Linked DNA regions of Methanotorris formicicus Mc-S-70. The protein of the gene in region 1 binds, or shares a complex with, the protein of each later gene. Links are inferred from orthologs where the notes say so. Each region holds a gene or a part of one and is shown in the gene's direction. Other genes may lie near its edges.

Region 1 (4,041 bases):
GAAAGAAAAGGAAAGAAATTCCATGGTTTCCAAAGGTAGATTATGAAAAATGCAAAAATTGTAAGAAATGTGTTGAATTTTGCCCTAAAGGTGTCTATGATATAGAAAATGGTAGAGTTACTGTTAAATACCCCTACAACTGCATAATCAACTGCAACGCCTGTTCTTATATGTGCTGTGAGAACAATGCCATAATCTTTCCAGAAAATAAAATAGAAAAAAGTGGTAATTTATGAAAATTGGTTATTTGAGTTTAAGTGATAAAATAACGGTTATGTGCTATGGTTGCAATTTTAAATGCAAAAACTGCTTTGTGAAGATGAAGAGCTTTAAAGAAATCCCTCCAGATGAACTATGTAATACAATTGATGATTTATGTCACAAAAACAATATAAATACTATTTTAATCGCCGGTGGTGAGCCAACGCTTCAAAGGGATTTGCCCGAATTTACAAAATATCTAAAAAATAAAGGTAAAAAAGTAATTTTAACCACAAATGGATATTATTTAAAGGATATTGTTGATGATTTATTTGTTGATGAAATACACGTTGATTTAAAGGCATTTGATGATGAAAAGCACAAATATCTAACTGGAAAATCAAATAAAAATGTTTTAAAATGCATAGAATACTTAGCAGATAAAAATTTCAACTTTGAAGTAGATACTGTCCTAATCCCCAATATTGTTGATGTTGATGAGATTGAAAAGATTGCAGAATTTTTAAGTAGATGGGATGTTAAGTATAGGATTATTGGATACACTCCATTTAACAATAATCTAAATGCACGAAAACCAACAAAGGAAGAACTTTTAAAGGCAAAAGAAATTGCAAAAAAATATTTAAGTGATGTATCAACATCCTTAGATTTTAGGAGGCATAAGGCATCTAAAAAAATAATACTATAAAAGTTAAAAAAGTGAAACCATGCTAATAAAAATAGGGGGTAGTTTAACATATCATGCAGAAAAATTATTAAATGAATTAAAAAAAATAGAGAAGCCAATAATTATTATTCCTGGAGGAGGAGAGTTTGCCAATGTTGTTAGGAAACTCTACGAAAAGACAAATTTAAATGACAGAGGGGCGCATAAACTTGCAACTCTCTGTGTTGATTTGATGGGGATGTATTTTTCAGAGATTTCTTGCATAGAAACAACAGATAATCTTTTTGATGCAAAGAGGATATTGGAAAAAAATGGTAAAGTTATCTTTTTACCTTCAAAATTAGTCCTTTCGACTGATGAATTACCCCACTCTTGGGATGTAACATCTGATACAATAGCATTGTATGTGGCAAAGTTCTTAAACTTGAAGGAAATAATAGTTGCGACTGATGTTGATGGGGTATATGATAAATATCCTGGAGGGAAATTATTAAATACTATAAGTGCAAAAGACATTAGAGGTTTCACGTCTGTTGATAAACACTTACCCCAACTACTTATAAAATATAAAATGAACTGTTATGTAGTGAATGGGAAACATCCTGAGAGAATAATTAATTTATTAAACGGAAAAATGAGTATATGCACAAAAATAACATGGTTTTAACAATATCATAAAATAAAAATGGTGGTAGGATGAAATACAGGTGTATATCATGCAATGCTGAAATTGCTCCAAGAGAGTATGCGACAAGGTTCCCATGCCCAAACTGTGGTAAAGTAGAGATAGTTAGATGTGAGAAATGCAGAAAATTAAGTAACCCATACAAGTGCCCAGAGTGTGGGTACGAAGGGCCATAAAGTTATAATATAATAAATAACAGGGTGAAATAATGGCGAAAGTTCTTGCTAAGATAAAAGTTATGCCAACAAGTCCAGAAGTAAACAAAGAGGAATTAAAAGAGAAAGTTAAAGAAACAGTAGAAAAAACAGATGCAATTTTTAGAGGAATCTCAGACGAACCATTGGCATTTGGTTTGTATGCAGTTTATGTTGTTGTAGAGATGGAAGAAAAAGAAGGAGGAACAGAAGAAATCGAAAAAGCATTGAGTGACTTGGGGGATGTAGAGAGTGTAGAAGTTGTCGAAGTATCACTTGCTTAAATTTAATATCAATTTAGTTTTATATGACATTCTTTTCTTTAAATTTATTTTAAATATGTTTAATTGACAATGGTAATATTCACTTAAAAATTAAATTTTTTATATCTATAACAAACACTATTTGGTGCATAATAAAATATATAAATAAGTTCAATTAAATAAAGAGAGTTATTAGGGTTTTGGTAAAAGAATTTTTATATATGGGTGTAAAACACGTTTACGGCATTATCATTTAGATTGAATTCTGAGGTGAATGGAATGGCAAAACTAAACTACAAAATAGATGTAGATCCTAACAAAACTGCAAGAGCAATGGGTAAGGCATTGAAAATCTCAAGAAAACATGCAATAGAAATCTGCAGGGAGTTAAATGGTATGAAGTTGGATGATGCTATCGAATATTTGAAAGATGTTATTGCATTAAAGAGGCATATTCCATTTAAGAGACACTGCAAGGATGTCCCACACAGAAAGGGTAAATTTGGATGGCATGCTGGTAGATACCCAGTAAAGGCATCAAGAGAAATCTTGAAAGTATTGGAAAATGCTAAGAAAAATGCAGAATACAAAGGTTTAAATGCTGAAAAATTGAGAATCAAGCACATCTCATCAAACAAAGGTCCAACAATCAAGAGATACATGCCAAGGGCATTTGGTAGAGCATCACCTAAGTTCCAAGAAACTGTCCATATACAAGTTATATTAGAAGAATACCACTAGGAGGGTTAGCATGATTGAGAGGATATTCGTAGATGACAATATCAAAGAGATGTTAATTGATGAGTACTTTAAAAAGGCATTAGCAAAGGCAGGATACAGCCACATGGAGATTAGAAAAACACCTATTGGAACAAAAATAACAATATATGCAGAGAAACCTGGTTTTGTCATTGGTAGAAGAGGAAAAAGAGTAAAAGAATTAACAGAAACTCTTGAAAACACATACAAAGTAGATAAACCACAAATTGAAGTTAAATCCATTGACGATCCAAACTTAGACCCAGAGGTAGTTGCACAGAAAATTGCATCCTCATTAGAAAGAGGAATGCACTTCAGAAGAGTCGCTCACGCAGCAGTTAGAAGAGTTATGAATGCAGGGGCAAAAGGTGTTGTTGTAATCATTTCTGGAAAATTAACTGGAGAGAGAGCAAGAACAGAAAAATTCATGGCTGGATACATGAAACACTGTGGAGATCCATCAGAAACACTTGTCAGAAAAGCATTTAAACTTGCTAAATTGAAGTTGGGAGTTATTGGTGTAACTGTAAAGATTATGCCACCAGATATTGTATTACCAGATGAAGTCATCATTAAAGATGAGGAAATTAAAGAAGTTTCTGAAGAGGTTATGGAATAAACCCCTCAAATATCTTTATAAATTTGTTTTTAGGACTTAACTTATTAATTGGGGTGAAAAACATGGCGATTTTAAGGGCAAATGAAATTAGAGAAATGAGTATAGAAGAGATGAGAGAAAAACTTGTGGAGTTAAAGAAGGAATTGTTAAAAGAAAATGTACACAAAGCAGTTGGTGGAGCACCTTCAAACCCTGGGAGAGTTAAAGAATTAAAAAGAACTATAGCAAGAATATTGACCATAATGAATGAAAAAAAGAAACAAATGCTCTAAATAAAATGACAGATATATTAAAATCCCAAACATAAATTATAAATACTAAGACCTCATGTTATTAAAATATTAGAAAGGCAGATAAAAAGTGAAATAATAAGAGGTGCAGTGATGCCCGAGATTTGTCCAGTATGTGGATTACCAAAAGATTTGTGTGTATGTGAAGAAATAGCAAAAGAAGAACAAAAAATAAAAGTATATGTTACAAAAAGAAGATTTGGAAAATTGATGACTATTATAGAGGGGTTTGACACCGACTTAATAGATATTAAAGAATTATCTAAAAAATTGAAAGATATCTGTGCCTGTGGAGGAACTGTAAAAGATAATGCTATCGAATTACAAGGAGACCATAGGAAG
Region 2 (7,361 bases), on another replicon or contig:
ATAAAAGGCAATGTTGGGCAGTTTTGCGGTATTAGGCAAAATGGTGGGTTCATATACATTGGGGGAAACGCAGAAAGGGCTGTTGGGGTAGAGATGTCAAAAGGAGATATTGTTGTTTGTGGAAGAATAAGGTTCTTTGCCCCAGGATTTGAGTTTGCTAATGAAGAGGTTGATATAAACATCAATGGAATGCAAATTAACGGAGAATTCCTTAAATTTGTTGGAGATTATGCAATAAAAAGAAATCCAAAAGGAAAACTCTACGCTTTAAAAGAAAAAAACCTTGGATTGATAGAGCCTGAGTTGTATGAATGCTATGAAGGTTACAGATATGATGGAGGAATTAAAGCCCTCCTTAACACAGGAAGCACCGTTGTGCAAGGGGAAATTATCAAAGGAGGAAAGAAGTTTACTGAAAAATATGTTAAAGAGTGTGCTGTCTGCTATATCCACCCAAAAGACTATGTCCACCTTGGAGAGCCAGAGTATGTGAATGTAATTAGCGAAGATAAGAAATCATGCATAACACTAAAAGCCATTCCTGATGATTCTCTCCAAGAGGGAACCGTCTTTATTCCAAGGTCTATTTGGGCTAATATTGTTATTGGCTCATACACAGAATCAATGGGTTCTCCACTCTATAAGGGGTGTTATGTATATGTTGAGCCAGTTAAAGAAAAAGCTGAGATACTAACCGCTGAAGAGATTATGAAAAAGATATATGGGTGAGAGTTATGGCTATGAAAGTTTTTAGGGGCATAACTTGTCCTGTCTGTGGGATGGCGTGTGATGATATAGAAGTTTGGTATGATGAAGAAAAGCAAGAGATAATTGCAAGGAATGTGTGTAGGGAAGGAGCACCAAAGTTTCAAGAAGTTGTAAGTCCACACAGAATAAGAGAACCAATGATAAAGAAAAATGGGGAGTTTATTAAAGTTAGTTGGGAAGAAGCAATAAATAAAGCAGCAGAGATCTTAGGCAATGCAAAAAGACCACTCTTATTTATGGGTGCTGAGACATCAGCAGAGGCACATATCGTTGGATTGCACATGGCTGAATATCTTGGAGGAGTTGCTGATTCAAACTCAACAATATGACACGGGCCAACATTAATGGGGATTCAAGAGGCTGGACTTCCTGGCTGCACCGCTGGAGAGGTTAAGAATAGGGCTGATTTAATAATCTTCTGGGGATGTAACCCAATGCACTCCCACCCAAGACACATGAGCAGATATTCAGTCTTTGCAAGAGGTTATTGGACTGAGAGAGGAAGAAAGGACAGAAAAATAGTTGTTGTTGACCCAAGAAAAACAGATACTGCAAAGTTGGCAGATTTACATGTTCAATTAAAACCAAACACTGATTATGAGTTATTCTCTGCTTTACTAACAATATTGAGGGGTAAAAAGCCCCACCACAGCGTTGAGAAGATAACTGGAGTGCCAATTGAAGTTATGGAAGAGATGGTTGAGTGGATGAAAAATGCAAAGTTTGTAAAGATTTATGGAGGCTTAGGGTTACCAGCATCAAGAGGAGGGTATAGGAATATAGAAATTATATTGACATTAGTTAGAGAGTTAAACAAATACACAAAGTGTGCTATAGGAGCTTTGAGAGGGCACTGCAACGTCAATGGATTTAACCAAGTTGCTTCATACATGTATGGCTATCCTTACGGTATAGATTTCGCGAGAGGTTATCCAAGATACAACCCTGGAGAGTTTACGTTTGCTGATGTGTTAAGAGAGAGGGAGATTGATGCTATCTTAGTAGTTGCAGCAGATATAGTAGCCCACACACCAAGAGATTGTGCAAAGTATTTAAATGAGATTCCAATGGTTTGCATCGACATTGCTCCCGGTCCAACACCTTACGCTTCAGATGTTATCTTACCAGGAGTTATTGATGGAATGGAGTGTGGATCTACTTTCTATAGATTTGATGGTTTCCCAATATATGCAAAGCCATTCACAACATCACCATTCCCATTCACAAAGAGCAATGAAGACACCTTAAGGCAGATATTTGAAAAAGTTAAGGAGATTAAAGAAGGAAAGAAAAACTAAAATTTGAGCCAGGAAGTCCAGCCTCAAGAAACGTCTTTAGGATACGCCGAACCCTTCAAGGGAGGCGTATCCACTTTATTATTTTTTTATAAGGTTTAGTAACTAATTTTAATTAATATTTTGAACAAAAATAACTATTTATAATTACGGTGATGTTATGATTTCACTCAAAGAAGCAGAAAAAATTTTAGGCAAATTTCATTTTAATAAAACCGGATATATTAAAATAGAGGAATCTTATGGCAGAGTTTTAGCAGAGGATATAAGAAGCAATATAGACATCCCAAGGTTTGATAGGAGTGATATTGATGGTTATGCAGTTACTGAACTTTTAGATGAGTATATTTTAATTGATGAAGTTTTTGCTGGAGATAATAAAAATTTGGAAATAAAAGGAAACGAATGTGTTTCAGTTGCTACGGGTGGGAAGGTTCCAAAGAACACAAAATATATAATTCCCATTGAAAATACAGTAAGAGTTGGAAATAAAATAGTTGTTGTAAGTTTTGATAGAATTGAAGGAATTTCAAAAAAAGGATGTGATGTTAAAAAAGGAGATATTGTTTTAAAAAAAGGAACTTTGATAAATGAAAGGAATATTGGGGTTTTAGCAGGATTGGGAATTGATGAAGTAAAGGTTTATAAAACTCCAAAAGTTGGGATTATTTCAACTGGAAATGAGTTATTTAAGATGACTAAGGATGTAAACTCAAAAACAATTGCAGAGGTTGTAAAAAAAGCAAAGTGTGAGCCGATATTTTTAGGGCTCGTTAGGGATGAATTTGACATTATAAGGGAGAAAATAATTAAAGCATCAAAAAAATGTGATATTATTGTAACCTCTGGTGGAGTCTCTGTTGGAGAAAGGGATTTTCTTCCAAAAGTTGTGGATGATTTGGGAAAGATATTATTCCATAAGATTAAGATGCGTCCAGGGATGCCAATGCTATTTGGGAAAATAAATAAAAAACCCATTTTCTGTATGCCTGGTAATGTGGTGTCTTGCTTAATTTGTAGTTATGTGTTTTTACTTCCTTTTTTGATGAGAATGACGCATAGAACCTACAAAAGAAGAATTATTAAGGCAAAGTTGTCTGAAAAAATAACATCCGAACCAGATTTCTTATACCTAAGGCCTGTAAAATTAAAAAATGGCATCGCCTATCCAATATTTAAGGGCTCAAACATAATCACCTCAATATTAGATGCAGATGGACTTGCTATAATAAAAGAACATGAACTAAAAAAGAATGAGGGAGATACTGTGCAGGTTTGGATTTTTTGAATAAATTTAATCATCTATGTTATTTTTTGAACATTCCAAGAATTCGTTAATCGCTTCCTCTACAGTATTTTCTTCTGTTTTCACCACTCTTGCATATTTATTTCTCAATGCATTGTAGGAGCCCATGCCAATATCTTTCACAATAACAACATCAACATCATTGTCTATTAAAAAGTTGGCTGTTTCAATACCCTTCTTCTTTTCCAAATTCTTAGCAGGATTTTCTTTTATAAATGAGTTTGTTATTTTTCCATCAGATACATCAACGAACATAAAATAAGGGGAAAAGGCAAATTTCTTATTTATTTTTGATTTGAATCGATCTTTATCTGCACTTTCTATTGGAACAGCAATTCTAATTTTTTTCATTTTAATTGGATCGATATGAATGGTTATTGAATCAATATTCTTAATGTTTTCCCTTATCTTATCTACAACGTCATCAGAAATTCTATGTGCCTCTTTAAATGATAGATTCTCATCAACCTCAATGTGCATCTCACAAAACATAAATGGCCCTGCTTTTCTTGCCTTTAGGTTATGGACTCCTTCAACACCCTTAACATCCAATACTGTTTTCCTTATTTCCTCTACAACCTCCTCATCACAAAAATCCATCAACATTAAAATATCCGTCTTCATTAAATTTATTCCCAATAGAATTACAGCAATACTTATAATTGCCCCCACAATTGGTTCTATTATTGTAAATCCAAAATAAGAACTAATTATTGCAATTAATGCTGCTATTGATGTGTAAAAATCAACCAATGAATGTTGTCCCTCTCCCATAAGTGCTTGGGAATGTATTTCCCTGCCCACTTTTTCCTTATATTTGTATAAGTAATAGACAACTGCCAAAGATATTAATAATGCCAATACTGCTGCAAAAGGATGAGATATTGTTGTTGGATTAGTTATTCTCTCAATAGATTCCCTAAGTGTTTCAATTCCAGTAACGAATATCAAAAAGGAAACAGCCAATGATGCTAATGTCTCTGCCCTATAGTATCCATAAGGAAACCTCTCATTTGGATCTTTTTGAGCAAATTTCAACCCTATATAAACCGCAATCGGACCTAAAACGTCTGAAAATGAGTGCAGAGCATCAGCCATAAGTGCAATACTTCCAGATATGTATCCAACCACCCCCTTTAATAATGCAATGGCAAAGGTTAGTATGGCACTTACTACTGCCACTCGTTCCCCTTTTTTAAGGTCTATGACTTTGTTCATATTCCAAAACCTCTTGTAAAGATTTTATAAATACCTTATCAATGAATCGGTATCATTAAAAACTATTGGATAATCAATCTTAGGCCTTTCAACAACTACTGCCATAGCATCTGCCTCCAAAGTTCCTAAAATCTTCTCCTTAAATCCTCCACTATCCCCGCTTTCTTTGGTTATAATAACATCGCAATTGTAATCTAATATAAGATATTTATTCAATTCCTTTGAAAAAACACCCTGCATGGCAACGATATTTTGAGGAGGTAGAAGTTCTAATGCCTTATTTATGGAAGTGGGAAGGATTCTTGCTACTACCCTATCTCTTCCCACAATATCAACAACAATCTTTAAATTCTTAATTCCTGCCATGTGGAATATCTTTTTATCACTTATCCCCAATGCCTTCTTAGACGCCTCCTCAAAGTCCTTTACATAAATTATGTTTGGATGTTTAAATTTTTCTAAAGGTCTCTCATATCTTATATATTTAATATTTAGTTCTTTTGCCACTTCTATGGCATTTTTACTTGCCATTACTGCAAAAGGATGTGTAGCATCAATCAATAAATCAACAGAATAATCTAAAATAACATTTTTCAATGCATCTTTATCGAGGGGCTTTGATATAACAACATCAGCATATTTCTTTGCAATATCTCCACCAAAATCTGTTGTTGTTGTAGTAATTAAAAACAAATCATCAAGTTCCTTTAATTTTTTTGCTATCCTATTTGCATCACTTGTACCGCCCATTATTAGTATCCTCTTCATAATCCCACTTTTAAATATTTTTAGAATATCTTTCTTTTAATTCTGCAAACGACTATACAATAACCATAACAAATATATACTACTTTTGAGTATATAAGGTTATTGCCACTCTTTTATAACCATGATGATACGAGTGGGCATATATGGTCGTGTGCGTTAAAGGTACTTGCAAAAAAATTTAATAACTATTGGAGTATTTCAAATTTAAAAGATGCATAAACCCCATAATAACTTCTAAGCATGTAAAACACGTTTAAAAATTCCGCACACGACTATAATCCGGATGACAATAACACTTTTAAATGTAAAAAATGAAGGAGGTTATATGCATGGCTATCCATGTAAAATTTAAAGTTCCAGAAGAAATCCAAGAACTCACATACAAAGCAGTTTCAAATGCAGAGAAAATTAAAAAAGGAGCAAACGAAGTTACAAAAGCAGTTGAAAAAGGAATTGCTAAACTTGTTGTAATTGCAGAAGATGTTCAACCAGAAGAAATTGTTGCTCATCTTCCACCATTGTGTGAAGAAAAAGGAATTCCATACACATACGTAGCATCAAAACAAGAATTAGGAAAAGCAGCAGGTTTAGAAGTTTCAGCATCATCAGTTGCTATTGTAAACGAAGGAAATGCAAATGAATTAAAAGATTTGGTTGAAAAAGTCGATGCATTGAAACAATAAATAAAAATATTATTATTTTATAATTTTGGATTTTGATCGACATTTATTAAATAATTTTTATTTAAGGTGATTAAGGATGTCAGATGACATGGTGTATAAAGATGCTGTTGCAGCAGAGGTTATCCAAATAATTGGGAGAACAGGAGTCACTGGTGAAATTACACAGGTAAGGTGCAAAATTTTAGGTGGAAAGGACGCAGGGAGAGTTTTAACAAGAAACATTAAAGGTCCGGTTAGAATTGGAGATATCGTAATGTTGAGAGAGACAGAAAGAGAAGCAAAACCATTAGGTAAGAGAAGATAAATTTAAAACCCCAAATTGGAGGTTATAGTATGGCAGAATGGAAAGTTTGTAGTTTTTGTGAAAGAGAAATCGAACCAGGTACAGGCAAGATAATGGTAAAAAAAGACGGTTCAGTCTTGTATTTCTGCTCATCAAAGTGTGAAAAGAACTACAAGATGGGAAGAGTCCCAAGAAAAGTTAAGTGGACATTAACATACCATAAAATCAAAGAAAGTAGAAAACAAAGCAAAAGTCAATAATGGCTTTTCTATTTTTAATTTGCTTTTTTGTTCTTTTTAAAATTTAAAAATAATAAAATTAAAATTTAATCTCATTCAAACCCAACACATCAAAGGTATTGTATATACCCACTTTTTTATCAACGATAAATCTTATCGCTAAGATAACTCCATTTACAAATGCCTGCCTACTACTTGCTTTGTGGATTAGTTCTACCCTCTCCCCATCTCCTGCAAATATAACAGTATGGTCTCCTACAACATCTCCTCCCCTTAAAGCGTGGATTCCAATTTCTTCCTTTTTTCTCTCCCCAACCATACCATACCTTCCAAATACATATTCGCTCTTAATCTCTCTATTTTCTTTTATTATCTCTGCCACCCTCAGTGCAGTTCCACTTGGCGCATCCTTCTTAAACCTATGGTGCATCTCAACAATCTCAATATCGTAGTGCCCTAACTTCTTAGCCAAAAACTCCAATGTCTTGAAGAAGATATTCACCCCAATTGCAAAGTTTTGGGAAATTACAGCAGAGACGTTATTTTCTTTTATTGCATCTTCTATCTCTTTTTTCTGCTCCTCAGTAAACCCTGTTGTTCCAATGACTAATTTAACTTTATTTTTTGTTGCTATTTTCACCGTCTCAACGCATGCATGTGCTATTGTAAAATCAACTAAGACATCTGGTTTTGTTTCCTTCAAAACCTTGTCTAACTCATCAAAGGTTGAGAGAGGAACCCCTATTTTTCCAATACCTATAAGTTCCCCAACATCTTCTCCCTTCTTTGGGTGGTTTGGAA
Region 3 (4,116 bases), on another replicon or contig:
GCCATTACTGCAAAAGGATGTGTAGCATCAATCAATAAATCAACAGAATAATCTAAAATAACATTTTTCAATGCATCTTTATCGAGGGGCTTTGATATAACAACATCAGCATATTTCTTTGCAATATCTCCACCAAAATCTGTTGTTGTTGTAGTAATTAAAAACAAATCATCAAGTTCCTTTAATTTTTTTGCTATCCTATTTGCATCACTTGTACCGCCCATTATTAGTATCCTCTTCATAATCCCACTTTTAAATATTTTTAGAATATCTTTCTTTTAATTCTGCAAACGACTATACAATAACCATAACAAATATATACTACTTTTGAGTATATAAGGTTATTGCCACTCTTTTATAACCATGATGATACGAGTGGGCATATATGGTCGTGTGCGTTAAAGGTACTTGCAAAAAAATTTAATAACTATTGGAGTATTTCAAATTTAAAAGATGCATAAACCCCATAATAACTTCTAAGCATGTAAAACACGTTTAAAAATTCCGCACACGACTATAATCCGGATGACAATAACACTTTTAAATGTAAAAAATGAAGGAGGTTATATGCATGGCTATCCATGTAAAATTTAAAGTTCCAGAAGAAATCCAAGAACTCACATACAAAGCAGTTTCAAATGCAGAGAAAATTAAAAAAGGAGCAAACGAAGTTACAAAAGCAGTTGAAAAAGGAATTGCTAAACTTGTTGTAATTGCAGAAGATGTTCAACCAGAAGAAATTGTTGCTCATCTTCCACCATTGTGTGAAGAAAAAGGAATTCCATACACATACGTAGCATCAAAACAAGAATTAGGAAAAGCAGCAGGTTTAGAAGTTTCAGCATCATCAGTTGCTATTGTAAACGAAGGAAATGCAAATGAATTAAAAGATTTGGTTGAAAAAGTCGATGCATTGAAACAATAAATAAAAATATTATTATTTTATAATTTTGGATTTTGATCGACATTTATTAAATAATTTTTATTTAAGGTGATTAAGGATGTCAGATGACATGGTGTATAAAGATGCTGTTGCAGCAGAGGTTATCCAAATAATTGGGAGAACAGGAGTCACTGGTGAAATTACACAGGTAAGGTGCAAAATTTTAGGTGGAAAGGACGCAGGGAGAGTTTTAACAAGAAACATTAAAGGTCCGGTTAGAATTGGAGATATCGTAATGTTGAGAGAGACAGAAAGAGAAGCAAAACCATTAGGTAAGAGAAGATAAATTTAAAACCCCAAATTGGAGGTTATAGTATGGCAGAATGGAAAGTTTGTAGTTTTTGTGAAAGAGAAATCGAACCAGGTACAGGCAAGATAATGGTAAAAAAAGACGGTTCAGTCTTGTATTTCTGCTCATCAAAGTGTGAAAAGAACTACAAGATGGGAAGAGTCCCAAGAAAAGTTAAGTGGACATTAACATACCATAAAATCAAAGAAAGTAGAAAACAAAGCAAAAGTCAATAATGGCTTTTCTATTTTTAATTTGCTTTTTTGTTCTTTTTAAAATTTAAAAATAATAAAATTAAAATTTAATCTCATTCAAACCCAACACATCAAAGGTATTGTATATACCCACTTTTTTATCAACGATAAATCTTATCGCTAAGATAACTCCATTTACAAATGCCTGCCTACTACTTGCTTTGTGGATTAGTTCTACCCTCTCCCCATCTCCTGCAAATATAACAGTATGGTCTCCTACAACATCTCCTCCCCTTAAAGCGTGGATTCCAATTTCTTCCTTTTTTCTCTCCCCAACCATACCATACCTTCCAAATACATATTCGCTCTTAATCTCTCTATTTTCTTTTATTATCTCTGCCACCCTCAGTGCAGTTCCACTTGGCGCATCCTTCTTAAACCTATGGTGCATCTCAACAATCTCAATATCGTAGTGCCCTAACTTCTTAGCCAAAAACTCCAATGTCTTGAAGAAGATATTCACCCCAATTGCAAAGTTTTGGGAAATTACAGCAGAGACGTTATTTTCTTTTATTGCATCTTCTATCTCTTTTTTCTGCTCCTCAGTAAACCCTGTTGTTCCAATGACTAATTTAACTTTATTTTTTGTTGCTATTTTCACCGTCTCAACGCATGCATGTGCTATTGTAAAATCAACTAAGACATCTGGTTTTGTTTCCTTCAAAACCTTGTCTAACTCATCAAAGGTTGAGAGAGGAACCCCTATTTTTCCAATACCTATAAGTTCCCCAACATCTTCTCCCTTCTTTGGGTGGTTTGGAACTTCTATTGCCGCAACAACTTCCATATCCTCTTGCTCGCAAATGGTTTTTATAATGTTGCTTCCCATTCTTCCCAATGCTCCAGTTACTGCAACCTTTATCATAAAATCACACCCTTTTTTCTAAGTAGTATATAACATATCTCCTATTTAAATTTTAGATACGGTAGTTCCCATCAAATAGATAAATATATAACTATATGATTATAGATTACTACAAAAAAATAGTTGGAGGTAATAACATCGTAGATAAATCTAAAATTCCGAGAATTAAGCGTTTAATAAATCTTATGCGAGCTAAGTTTTACCTAATAGTCGTCAAATACAAATCGCCATACACACGCAGAGAGAAAATATCTCTCTTAGACTTAATAATCTTTTCGGTTCTTTGTATGATATACTTTTCGGGAGTTTATAAGAGGGGTTATGAAATACTAATCGAATATTTAGGACTATTTACAAAAATTAGATATAACAAGATTGTTGAACGAATAAATAGATATGAACAACTTTTATTCGAGATTCAAAAGACTTTCCTAAACAAAAATTGTTTATTATTCATAGATACAATCCCAATTGAAACGAAAAAATCCGTAAGAAGGGAAGACATGAAAAAATTGGATACTCGGAACTTATTAAAAAAACGGCAGTGTTGGATATAACCCATCGAAAAGACTGTGGTATTATGGATACAAAGCAACTTATATTACCGATGGGTTGTATCTAATGTTGATATCCATAAATCCTGCAAATCAGCATGATTTGGACATTCTAAAAGAAAATTTTAGAGGGTTTGTTCGGGAATTTATGAACTGCAGTATAATCGGAGACAAAGGATATATAGATAAGGGCTTCGAAAACTTATTAAGGCAGGGGAAAGTTTATTTCGAAGCGATAAAAAGAAATTAGGCAAACTCTTCGAGTTTGCTACTCGCTTGCTACCGCAAGCGAAAACATGATTAAATCGTTTATAGAGAGAACAAAGTATAAAATATTGAATAAGTTGAGAAAAAGCATTGAGACCAACTTCTCAAAGTTAGTTGCGATGTTTTCTAAGCATATTCACGCTGTAAGCAAGAAAGGGCTGAGTGTTAAGCTCTTACTCTTCACAATCGCTTATAATCTTAAAGTGTTAGATGAAGTTAATTCAATTAAATAAATATTTAAATTTGTGATGGGAATTACGGTTAAATATATAATTTTCCATAAATGTTTATGTCGTTTATGAGTTTTAGCATAACAAATTTTTGAAAAGGAATTGTAATTATGAGTATTGGTGAGTTTATGGATTGGATAGGAAAGTATTTAAGTATTCTTCAATGCCCTTATTGTGGGGGAGATTTGGAATACATAAAAGAAAAAAACCAACTAATATGCAAATCCTGCAAAAGGATATTTGATATTGTTGATGGAATCCTGATACTGTTAAAAAATTAATAGGATGATAAAATGAGGTGCTTCATAGCCATTGATTTACCAGGAGAGATAAAAGACAGGATAGAGGAAGTGAAGAAGTATTTTAAGATTAAAGGTATAAAGTTGGTGGAAAAGGAAAACTTGCACATAACCATCAAATTCCTTGGGGAGATTGATGGGGAAACAGTAGAAAGAATTAAAAATTTGGATTTATCAATAAGTCCAATTAAAGTAAAGATTAAGAATATTGGTGTCTTTCCGAACGAAAATTACATAAGAGTTATTTGGTTAGGATCTACAAATTTGGTTGATTTATTTAAAGAAGTTGATGAAAAACTTTCAGAGATTGGATTTAAAAAAGAAAAAGAATATATTCCCCATGTAACTATTGGAAGGGTGAAGTTTATTGAAAATAAAAAAACATTAAAGGATAAAATTGAAAAACATAAAAAAA

The links.
Region 2: METFODRAFT_RS03020 (region 1) and rpl7ae share a complex: the UniProt entries of both Methanocaldococcus jannaschii proteins name them as parts of the 50S ribosomal subunit. The link is inferred for Methanotorris formicicus Mc-S-70 from one-to-one orthologs.
Region 3: METFODRAFT_RS03020 (region 1) and METFODRAFT_RS04560 share a complex: the UniProt entries of both Methanocaldococcus jannaschii proteins name them as parts of the 50S ribosomal subunit. The link is inferred for Methanotorris formicicus Mc-S-70 from one-to-one orthologs.

Annotation. Positions count from the first base shown.
Region 1 is NZ_AGJL01000012.1:296-4,336, forward strand. Bases 1,179-4,041 are described here. They hold METFODRAFT_RS03020 (50S ribosomal protein L22), read left to right. Parts: upstream 1,179-2,310; coding sequence 2,311-2,772; downstream 2,773-4,041. Other genes in these bases: mfnE ([5-(aminomethyl)furan-3-yl]methyl phosphate kinase), read left to right, coding at 1,179-1,556; METFODRAFT_RS03010 (zinc finger domain-containing protein), read left to right, coding at 1,586-1,750; METFODRAFT_RS03015 (elongation factor 1-beta), read left to right, coding at 1,783-2,052; METFODRAFT_RS03025 (30S ribosomal protein S3), read left to right, coding at 2,783-3,409; rpmC (50S ribosomal protein L29), read left to right, coding at 3,472-3,681. Outside these bases: METFODRAFT_RS02995 (4Fe-4S dicluster domain-containing protein), read left to right, coding at 1-236; METFODRAFT_RS03000 (radical SAM protein), read left to right, coding at 233-910; more of mfnE, read left to right, coding at 930-1,178. UniProt on the Methanocaldococcus jannaschii protein: This protein binds specifically to 23S rRNA. It makes multiple contacts with different domains of the 23S rRNA in the assembled 50S subunit and ribosome.
Region 2 is NZ_AGJL01000020.1:1,166-8,526, forward strand. The notes cover bases 4,657-7,361. They hold rpl7ae (50S ribosomal protein L7Ae), read left to right. Parts: upstream 4,657-5,684; coding sequence 5,685-6,038; downstream 6,039-7,361. Other genes in these bases: cobK (precorrin-6A reductase), read right to left, coding at 4,657-5,355; METFODRAFT_RS04555 (30S ribosomal protein S28e), read left to right, coding at 6,115-6,342; METFODRAFT_RS04560 (50S ribosomal protein L24e), read left to right, coding at 6,372-6,581; dapB (4-hydroxy-tetrahydrodipicolinate reductase), read right to left, coding at 6,640-7,361. In the rest of the region: METFODRAFT_RS04535 (molybdopterin molybdotransferase MoeA), read left to right, coding at 2,224-3,351; METFODRAFT_RS04540 (cation diffusion facilitator family transporter), read right to left, coding at 3,358-4,551; more of cobK, read right to left, coding at 4,612-4,656. UniProt on the Methanocaldococcus jannaschii protein: Multifunctional RNA-binding protein that recognizes the K-turn motif in ribosomal RNA, the RNA component of RNase P, box H/ACA, box C/D and box C'/D' sRNAs.
Region 3 is NZ_AGJL01000020.1:6,279-10,394, forward strand. The notes cover bases 1-2,863. They hold METFODRAFT_RS04560 (50S ribosomal protein L24e), read left to right. Parts: upstream 1-1,258; coding sequence 1,259-1,468; downstream 1,469-2,863. Other genes in these bases: cobK (precorrin-6A reductase), read right to left, coding at 1-242; rpl7ae (50S ribosomal protein L7Ae), read left to right, coding at 572-925; METFODRAFT_RS04555 (30S ribosomal protein S28e), read left to right, coding at 1,002-1,229; dapB (4-hydroxy-tetrahydrodipicolinate reductase), read right to left, coding at 1,527-2,351; METFODRAFT_RS11470 (hypothetical protein), read left to right, coding at 2,639-2,863. Outside these bases: more of METFODRAFT_RS11470, read left to right, coding at 2,864-2,908; METFODRAFT_RS04575 (hypothetical protein), read left to right, coding at 2,952-3,155; METFODRAFT_RS10045 (hypothetical protein), read left to right, coding at 3,202-3,405; METFODRAFT_RS10050 (Trm112 family protein), read left to right, coding at 3,531-3,683; thpR (RNA 2',3'-cyclic phosphodiesterase), read left to right, coding at 3,696-4,116. UniProt on the Methanocaldococcus jannaschii protein: Binds to the 23S rRNA.